Regions from separate parts of the Nesterenkonia rhizosphaerae genome, predicted to be linked through region 3. Evidence: riboswitches for the same ligand, from Rfam matches in the RefSeq annotation. Region 3 holds a riboswitch; each other region holds the start of a gene.
What was found. A riboswitch is a leader RNA that binds a small molecule or an ion and turns the genes downstream of it on or off. The one in region 3 is predicted to bind S-adenosylmethionine.

Region 1: linked by a shared signal. The riboswitch ahead of ABEA23_RS08655 (O-acetylhomoserine aminocarboxypropyltransferase/cysteine synthase family protein) and the one ahead of ABEA23_RS07695 (acyl-CoA dehydrogenase family protein) in region 3 are both predicted to bind S-adenosylmethionine.
Region 2: linked by a shared signal. The riboswitch ahead of ABEA23_RS02000 (MetQ/NlpA family ABC transporter substrate-binding protein) and the one ahead of ABEA23_RS07695 (acyl-CoA dehydrogenase family protein) in region 3 are both predicted to bind S-adenosylmethionine.

What each region holds. Positions count from the first base shown of each region.
Region 1 covers NZ_BAABLW010000007.1:646,138-649,338, reverse strand. Annotated here, with positions in the region: gene metX (homoserine O-acetyltransferase MetX) at 1-68, opposite strand, end outside; gene ABEA23_RS08655 (O-acetylhomoserine aminocarboxypropyltransferase/cysteine synthase family protein) at 76-1,443, opposite strand; SAM riboswitch class IV at 1,460-1,576, opposite strand; gene gluQRS (tRNA glutamyl-Q(34) synthetase GluQRS) at 1,635-2,564, opposite strand; gene paaI (hydroxyphenylacetyl-CoA thioesterase PaaI) at 2,751-3,194, shown strand; gene ABEA23_RS08640 (phenylacetate--CoA ligase family protein) at 3,200-3,201, shown strand, end outside.
Region 2 covers NZ_BAABLW010000002.1:100,277-103,477, reverse strand. Annotated here, with positions in the region: gene ABEA23_RS02005 (methionine ABC transporter ATP-binding protein) at 1-932, opposite strand, end outside; gene ABEA23_RS02000 (MetQ/NlpA family ABC transporter substrate-binding protein) at 978-1,871, opposite strand; SAM riboswitch class IV at 2,081-2,220, opposite strand; gene ABEA23_RS01995 (UDP-N-acetylmuramate dehydrogenase) at 2,455-3,201, shown strand, end outside.
Region 3 covers NZ_BAABLW010000007.1:425,778-428,978, forward strand. Annotated here, with positions in the region: gene ABEA23_RS07685 (aliphatic sulfonate ABC transporter substrate-binding protein) at 1-161, shown strand, start outside; gene ABEA23_RS07690 (ABC transporter permease) at 181-1,017, shown strand; SAM riboswitch class I at 1,116-1,215, shown strand; gene ABEA23_RS07695 (acyl-CoA dehydrogenase family protein) at 1,223-2,443, shown strand; gene ABEA23_RS07700 (acyl-CoA dehydrogenase family protein) at 2,455-3,201, shown strand, end outside.

The DNA of each region.
Region 1 (3,201 bases), 220 kb from region 3:
CCGAAGTCATTGCTGCTGCCTGCGTTCAGCCCGCCGGGCTGGCTCAGCACCGTCACACCGTGGGTCATTCGTGGATCAGCCCGCTGCCTTCTGGTCCAGGGTGTCCAGTGCCTGCTGGAGGTCGGCCAGGATGTCATCGATGTGCTCCAGGCCCACCGACAACCTCACCAGGCCAGGCTTGATGCCTGCAGCACGCTGTTCTGCCTCACCCAGCTGCCGATGCGTGGTGGTGGCTGGATGGATGGCCAGCGAACGCACGTCACCGACGTTGGCGACCAGTGAATGCAGTACCAGCGCATCGACCACCTGCTGTCCCGCTCGAGCCTGGGCGCTGTGATCTCCTGCTGCATCGATCTCGAACGCCAGCACTGCGCCCACGCCCTTGGGCAGGTACTTCTGCGCCCGCTCGTAGCAGGGACTGGAGGGCAGGCCTGAGTAGTACACCCGGCGCACAGCAGGGTGCTGCTGAAGAAACTCCGCCACAGCTTGGGCGTTCTGGACATGACGCTCAACGCGCAGGCTCAGTGTCTCCAAGCCCAGGTTGATCTCGAAAGCGTTATGGGGTGAGAGCGAGGGGCCGAGGTCGCGCAGCAGCTGCACCCGGGCCTTCAGGATGTAGGAGAGGTTGACTCCGAAGATGCCCTCCGGTCCTAAGTCTCGGCCGAAGACAAGTCCGTGGTAGCTCTCATCCGGCTGGTTGAAGCCCGGGAAGCGCTCGGGGTAGCGGCTGTAGTCAAAGTTTCCGGAGTCCACTATCACCCCGGCGATGGCCGTGCCGTGCCCGCCGAGGAACTTCGTGGCTGAGTGCACCACCACGTCGGCGCCGTATTCGATAGGACGCAGCAGATACGGGGTGGGCAGGGTGTTATCCACTATCAGCGGTGCCCCGAATTCATGCGCCAGACCAGCTACACCTTCTAGATCGAGCACATCTCCGCGCGGGTTGGCCACGGTTTCGGCGAAGAACGCGACAGTATTGCCTTTGATCTCAGCTCGCCAGGACTCCAAGTCATCGGGGTCCTCCACAAAACTGACTTCCACGCCGAACTTGGGCAGCGTGTGCTTGAAGAGATTCTGCGTGCCGCCGTAGAGAGTCGGTGAGGCGACGATATGACTGCCGGCTTCAGCGATATTCAGCAGCGCCAGTGATGTGGCGGCCTGCCCCGAACCGACTGCCAGAGCGCCGACGCCGCCTTCTAAGGCTGCGATTTTGTTCTCAACCGCTTCCACCGTCGGATTGCCGATCCGGGTGTAGATGGGGGCGATCTCCTCCAGCCCGAAGCGCTTGGCGGCAGCGTCAGTGCTGGGGAAGACGAAGCTGGTGGTCTGCTGAATCGGCAGGGCACGGGCACCGCTGGCGGGATCCGGGGCGACACCGGCATGGATCTGCCGGGTCTCGAATTTGGCGGTTTCCGGGGAAAAAGTGGGGGTGTTCTCAGACATAGAGATGTCTCCTCATGACTCGCGCTTGCCTCAGCGCGGTTCTGCGCTGCGACCTGGTCGTCACCCGGGGCACCCCACCGCGAAGGAGGGTTGCCGGCCAGCAAACCGGGGTTTTGCGCTGGCACTCTTGACCGTGGCTATAAGTGAAGCCCACTTGTGGCACGGGCCGCAAGTCAGGATGAAACGTTTCGCTATATGGACTCACTTGGGCCGCGTTTTTGCGATGCAGGGCTAAACACCCATGGCTGCTTCGGCAGTCGAGAGGGATCAAAAGTCTCCACAGACTGTTCCAAAGGACCACGCGGCAGCCCCAGCGAGGCCAGGAGCTCATCGCGGACTTGTTCCGGGCTTTGTCCCAACTCACTCAGCTGCCCCAGAGTCACCGCGCCGTCACGCTTGGCCAGCCGCTGACCTTGCCGGTTGAGCACCAGCGGAACATGGGCATATTGCACCGACTCAGCGGTCTGCTGCCCGTAGAGCAGGCCGCGCAGATACACCTGCCGCGGGGTGGAGCTGGCCAGGTCATCTCCGCGCACCACTTGGTCCACACCGGTTAAGTGATCGTCCACCACGACGGCGAGGTTATATGCGGCAGTGCCGTCATTGCGCACCAGCACCAGATCATCCACGAGTCCGGTGACCTCGCCAAGCAGCAGGTCAGCCACCCGGTACTCGCCGGCTTCAGCCTTCAGCCGCAGCGCCGGAGGCCGCTGCTGGCGGCGCTGGCGACGTTCTGCATCGCCGAGATCTCGGCAGGTGCCGGGATAAGCCCCGGGCGGTGCGTGCGGCGCCCGGGGCGCGTCCTGGATTTCGCGGCGGGTACAGAAGCACTCGTAGACCAGACCGGCCTCGCGCAGCTGGGCCACGGCGGCCTCGTAATGGTGCTGCCGCTGGGACTGCCACAGTGGCTCGCCGCTGAAGGTGATGCCTATTGCCCTCAGGTCCTTGAACTGACGCTCGGCGGAGCCGGGGATGGTCCGGCCGGCGTCCAGATCTTCAAAGCGCAGCAGCAGCGGACGGCCGGTTGAAGCGGCAAAGAGCCAGGACAACAGGGCGGTGCGCAGGTTCCCCAGGTGCAGGTCCCCTGAGGGGCTGGGGGCGTAGCGACCGGCGGACATGATGCCATCCTATAGAGCCGCCTAAATGTGCTTGACATCACATTTTCAGGGTGCTTGAGTTGACTTACTGACCAATCGGTCTGGAATTGATGCAAGGAGCCCCGGATGCCTGCACCCAGCACTGCCACCCCAGCCACCGCTGAGGAGACTGCTGAGCACACTGCCCAGAAAGCCGGCAATGGTGTGCCCATGCCCGCAGACGGCCCCCGGCATAGGATGCTTGAGACTGACTCCTGCACCCGCTGGCTCGGTGGAGAGGTTCTGCTGGCCGAGCCCGGGCACGCCAAGCTGCGTATGCGCGTGCGGGAAGAGATGACCAATGGGTTCAAAATCGCCCACGGCGGCATGATCTTCACCTTGGCTGATACCTGTTTCGCCATGGCCTGCAACCATCCCGACGGCGATGACGGCACGATCACCGTGGCCTCCGGGGTGGATATCAACTTCCTGCGACCAGCGAAGCTCGATGATGAGCTAGTGGCCGAGGCAGTGGAGGTCTCCCGCAGCGGCCGCAGCGGAATCTATGACGTCACCGTCACTCACGGCACCGAGACCATCGCGGTCTTCCGCGGACGCTCCCGCACAATCCCCTTCCCTGCCACCGAGTCCGCCGAGACTCCTTCCGCGAGGTGAGACATAT
Region 2 (3,201 bases), on a different contig from region 3:
ATCTCAAAGCTGACACCTAATGCTGCCGCACGGCCCAGGACTGCTCCCACTGCGGCAGAATCGCGCAGCGAGACGGTGATGAGCCTTCCCGAAGTGCTCTTGCGGATGCGGGCCAGGTCGGCGTCGGTGGGCCTGTCCTTCAGGGCCGAACCGACAAAGCTGGCTTCTGCGCCGCTGCGCGGGTTGGAGAACACATCGTAGACAGGGCCCTCTTCCACGATCCGGCCTTTGTCCATGACTGCCACCCGGTCAGCGATGGCACGGATGACCTCCATCTCGTGGGTGATGGCCACGATGGTGATGCCGAGTTCCTCGTTGGCGCGGCGCAGCAGCCGCAGCACCTCCTCCGTGGTGGAGGGGTCCAGGGCGGAGGTGGACTCATCAGCCAGCAGGATGTCCGGCTCAGCGGCCAGCGCGCGGGCGATTCCCACCCGCTGTTTCTGCCCGCCCGAGAGCTGCTCGGGGTAGGCCTTGGCTTTATCGGCCAGGCCTACGAACTCCAGCAGCTCTGCAACGCGGGCCTCACGTTCTTCCTTCTTCCAACCGGCGACCTTCAGCGGATAGGCCACATTGCCGGCCACGGTGCGGGAGGTGAACAGATTGAACTGCTGGAAGACCATGCCGATGCGCGAGCGTACGTGCCGCAGCTTGGACTCTGGCATGCCGGAGATCTGCTGACCCAGCACGGTGATGGTCCCGGAGGTGGGCTTCTCCAAACCATTGACGAGCCGGATCAGAGTGGACTTGCCCGCTCCTGAGAAGCCGATGACGCCATAGACCTCCCCGCGGTTCACGGTGAAGGAGACGTCGTCGACGGCGGTGACTGAAGATGACTTGCCGGTGGTGAAGGTCCGCGTCACATTGCTGAAATGGATCAGCGGACCTCCACCAGCAGCGAGCGCAGCGGTGCTTTCTGTGCTCGGAGTGCTCACAAATACTGGGCTTTCTGTGCTGGGGGATGGTGCAGGCTTAAGCGATTACTCGGCCTGACGCAGGGCTTCCTGGTAATCGGTCAGGGCCTCCTGCAGTTCCTCCGCGGTCACATCGCCGGCGGGAACCGAGGTGCCTGCAGAGCGCTCATCAATGATGTCCAGCACCCGCTGGTCGTGATAGAGCGCAGCGATCTCACGCAGAGCCTCATTGTCTACATCGGCTTCGCGGGCAACGAAGGCGTTGACGTAGGGGAAGGCGCTCGGGTCGCTCGGATCGTCGGAGAAGAGGCCATCCTCGTTCGGGTCAAGATCTGCGTCCTGGGCGAAGTTGTTGTTGATCACAGCGCCCTGTACCGACTGCAGCGCGTTGACGGTCTGGGCGGCGTCGAGGGCCTGGACGCTGACAGTCGACGCTGCTTCATCAATGTGGCGTGGCTCGGGCTGTGCAGTCTCCTCAGCCAGTTCAAGCAGTCCTGCCGCCACCAGCACGTTGATGGCGCGGCCCTGGTTCACCGGATCGTTGGGGATGGCTACGGTGTCGCCGTCCTGGAAGTCGCTGACATCGGAGTACTCGTTGGAGTACACGGTCAGCGGCACAATCTCGGTGGCGCCGATGGGCTGCAGGTTATCCCCGGAGCTGTTGTTGTGCTCAGCGAGGTAGGCGATGTGCTGGAACCAGTTGACATCGATGTCGCCGTTGGACAGAGCGGGATTCGGCTGGTTGTAGTCGGTGAAGTTGACCAGCTCGATCTCGTAGCCCAACTCCTCCTCAGCAATCTCCTCCAGCTGCCGGTGGCCTTCGTGCAGGTTGGCCACACCGATCCGGAAAGAGGTCTGGTCCTCCGGAATGGCTTCAGCGTCTCCGTTGCCGCCGCAGGCGGTCAGGCCAAGCAGGGCGGTGGCGGCCAGGGCTGCGGTTAGGCGCTTTGGTGCAAACATGGGTGTCTCCTCAAGGATTTCTGCGGGGATAGGTGTGCCGCAGTGGACTGTAGGTGAGATGAGAATGACGACGACGGGCCCGCGTCACAGGCAACGGCGTGCCCGATTGTGGGCACAGCGCTTCAGGCCCTGATGGGGGCCAGCCGATGGAGGGTGGCGCTGATTAGCGCACGGACATTCGACACATCTTTTGAGAGTGTCCCTTCTTGAGTCTGCTCTTGCCCGTTCCGGGCATGGTGACGGCTGGTGAAGCCGTCTGAAACGGGCCGCTTCTTAATCCGGTGCCACCCAGGAACATGGGGTTGGCGAGCGGCCCGATTCCGGATCGTGAGGGCCGCTTCTCGCGAAGCACTCCCCATACTCTAGCGGTTCCGCGGAGCAAAAGCAGATGTCAGGTGTCACAAAGTGTCACAGTATGTTCAAAATATGTAGTGATACTTCCGCAGGCCTTCCCGTGCCGACCGCTGCGCTCGTTTTACCATCCGGTTTTCGCAATGCCTACCCGTATCCGGGATGGTGAAGCGAAAAGGGGATGGTAAAGCGCGAAAGAAGGGCCCCAACCGCGCCCCGGTAGGCTAAGCGGGTGACTTCCTCCCGTACTTTCAGTGAGCACACCACCGCGCGCGTGGGCGGCCCCGCCGGGCAGTGGGTTGTGGGCGATTCCGAGGCGCAGATCCTTTCGGTGCTGCAGGAGCATCCGCTCCCGGCTGACGCGGAGCGTGAAGCTGGCCGCGATTCGCTGCTGGTGCTCGGCGGCGGATCGAACCTACTGGTCTCTGATCAGGGGTTCGCCGGCACCGTGCTGCAAGTGGCGGTCACCGGAGTGACCGCCGAGCCAGTGGGGGAGGACGGCGTGCTGGTGACAGTAGCGGCGGGACACCCCTGGGACGACGTCGTGGCCTGGACGGTGGAGCGCGGACTTGTGGGATTAGAAGCACTCTCCGGTATCCCCGGTTCAACAGGCGCTACACCGGTGCAGAATGTGGGGGCTTACGGAGCTGAGGTATCGCAGACGCTGGTGGATATCCGCGCATGGGACCGGTCCAGCCGTGAGCTGGTCGTGCTGAACAATGAACAGCTGGGCTTCGGCTACCGCGATTCGCTGCTCAAGCGCAGCACCATCGAAGGCTCCCCTCGTTATGTGGTGCTCTCGGTGCGCTTCCGGCTCACCCATGCTGTGGGGGAGCCCATGTCCTCACCGGTGCGCTACGGGGAACTGGCCCGCAGCCTCGGGCTGACCGCGGAGATGCCGGAGGATGAACGGCGAGCGCCTCTGGCCCAGGTCAGACAGGCCGTGCTGGGACTGCGAGCGGGCAAAGGCATGGTGCTC
Region 3 (3,201 bases):
CCTACTTCGTAGAGAACGGGGATGTGGACAGTCAAGATGAGGTGGATGAGGCTCTGGAGACTCTGTTCCACCCCGAGTTCGCGCAGAACCGTGAAGCCACCGACGCCGCCGGCACCGAGAACGCCGCCGATGAGGCCAATATCTCCGATGAAGAAGACTAATCAGGGGACCTGAACGATCATGACTTCTGCACCTGCCACACCCGTTGACCAGCCCGCTCAGAACAGCTCCGCTTCAGCTGGCAGAACCAGCGCGGGCCGAAGACTGCCCGGCGGGAAAATCCTGCTGGGGCTGATCGTCCCTATTGTGCTGCTGGTGCTGTGGTGGCTGGCCACTGATGTGCTGAATATCTTCACCAATGTTCAGCTACCCCCACCGCAGCGGGTGTTCAATGCCGGAGTTGGGCTCTTTGAATCAGGGGCCCTGACCGCCCATATCGGGATATCCCTCCAGCGGGTCCTGCTGGGCTTTGCGGTTGGCGCTGGCGCTGGACTTCTGCTGGGGTCCTTGCTGGGCCTCTCCCGGCTAGCCGATGCCCTGCTGAACCCCACCGTGGGAGCTGTCCGGGCGGTGCCCTCACTGGCGTGGGTGCCGCTGATCCTGCTGTGGATCGGGCTGGGCGAAGAAGGCAAGGTGCTGCTGATCGCCATCGGTGCCTTCTTCCCCGTCTTCACTGCAGTTCACACTGCACTACGGCATGTGGATCCGCAGCTTGTAGAGGCTGGCCGGGCCTTCGGGTTCCACGGGGTGCGGTTGCTGACAACTGTCCAGCTGCCCGCCGTCGTACCCACTGTATTCGCTGGGCTCAGGATCGGGCTGGCTCAAGCGTGGTTGTTCCTGGTGGCTTCGGAGCTGCTGGGTGCGGCAGAGGGCTTGGGATTCCTGCTGACTGAATCCCAGAACAACGGGCGCACTGACCGCTTGCTGCTGGCCATTGTGATGCTTGCTGTGCTCGGCAAGTTCTCTGACGCACTGCTGGGGCTTATTGAGCGCAAAGCTCTGAAAACCTGGGCTTAAACCGGCACCAAGGTGCTGGCTGTCTTACGGTTTGTGACGCTCCGCACCGACTGAATTGACGATAATGATCACTGATCATTTAGAGTAAATAACTGAACAACCCATCCAGAGCGACTGAGGGATCTGGCCCGATGACGTCGCAGCAACCCGGCTCCCCAATACAGGGAGTCATGGTGCTAACGCCAGAATCGATGGAGGAATTTTCATGTCTATCAGTGTGCCCGTATCCACGCAGCTGCCGGTTCCGCAGCAGTTGCTGGATGCCATTGAGGCCGTCGGTGCAGGAACGCTCGAACGCGAACTGAACCGAGTGCTTCCCACAGCGGAGATCGACCGCCTAGCAGAGGCAGGCATCGGCCGACTCCGGGTGCCGGAGTCCTACGGCGGCTTCGGACTGAACTGGGTGCAGACTTCCGAGCTGCTGGTGGAGCTCGCCGCCCAGGACAGCAATATCCCACAGGCCATTCGGGGTCACCTCGCGGTCCAGGAAGACGCATTGTGGCGCGGTGAACCCGATGAGCCCGCCCGTCGCTGGCTGCAGCGCCTGGGCCGCGGTGAACTCGCAGGCAACGCCTGGACCGAACCGGGGAAGGGCGGATTTCACCGCTCCGGAACCGTGGTGTCCGAGTCCGCAGGCGGGCCGGTGGTCAATGGGGTGAAGTATTACACCACAGGATCCCTGTTTGCGGACTGGCTGGATGTGACCGCCCGGGATGAACAGGGCCAGGAGCTTGCGGTGCTGGTGGCCCGGGACCAGCCCGGAGTGACAATCCAGGACGACTGGAACGGGATCGGCCAGCGCACAACGGCTTCGGGCTCTATGGTGCTGGAAAACGCCGCAGTGGCCGAATCCGAACTGCGGCTGCTGCACGAGCGGTTCCCGTACCAGACCGCGCTGTACCAGCATGTGCTGCTCATTGTGCTCGCCGGAATCGCCGAAGCGGCGGCACGGGATATCGCCGCAGCACTGTCCACCCGCAGCCGCACCTATACCCACGCCAATACCGCCACTCCCAACACCGACCCGCAGCTGCTCCAGGCCGTGGGGGAAGTCGATGCGGTAGCTCACCTGGCGCGTGCTCAAGTGCTAGAGACAGCGCGTGCCCTGGATGCGGCCTTCGCCGCCGCTGGAGGAGATGCGGAGCAGCAGTTGGAGGCAGCCAACCAGGTGGAGCTGGCCACCGGACGTGCACAGGTGGCACTGCATAAGCCGGTGCTGGAGGCCACCACCCGAGTATTCGACGCTCTGGGAGCCTCCGGCACAGACCGCAGCAAAGGGTTGGACCGCCACTGGCGCAATGCCCGGACCGTGACCAGTCACAACCCATGGGTCTATAAGGCCCGGATCGCCGGGGACTTTCGGGTCAACGGCACCGACCCGGTCCGCCTCTGGAGCGTCGGCGAACCTGACACCACCAAAGCCTGAAAGGAACCAGGATGTCTGAAACTACACTGACCCCACCAGCAGAGACAGATACAGCACTTCAGCCGCGCTCACACTGGGTTGACGCCGGCTGGGCCACCGAGGAAGAGCTGCAGCACTGGAGCGGAATCGCTGAGGAATTAGCGCAGAAGCTGGCAGCCGACGCCATCCAGCGCGACCGTGCCAATGCGACCCCCTTCGCTGAGGCGAAGCTCCTCAAAGACTCCGGACTGGTGAGCCTGCTGGTGCCGAAGGAGCACGGCGGAGGCGGCGGCCACTGGTCCACCGCCCTGACCGTGGTGCGCATCCTCGCCCGCGCGGATGCCTCCATTTCCCAGCTGCTGGCCTACCACTACATCAACGAAGGCAACATCGTCCTGACAATTACCGACGCCGCCGAACGGCAGCGCTGGTTCCGTGCCACCGCTGCCGGGCAGTGGATCTGGGGCGACTCCGTCAACCCCACCGATCCCGACTTGACCCTGGTACCAGAGGCTGAGGGCTGGGTGCTCAACGGTAAGAAACGCTACTCCACCGGATCCGCGGTCGGAGACGCGCTGCTGGTCAACGCACGCATCAGCGCAGGACCCGAAGCAGGGCGGATTCTGGCCTTCGTTCTGGAGAACGGGCGCGAAGGTGTGACCTACGTCGATGACTGGGACTTCCTGGGGCAGCGCCTGTCCTCGTCGAACACCGTGACCTACGATCAGGTGCGCGTGAACCCTGAGGATGTCCTGGGCTATCTCACCGATGAGCCCTAT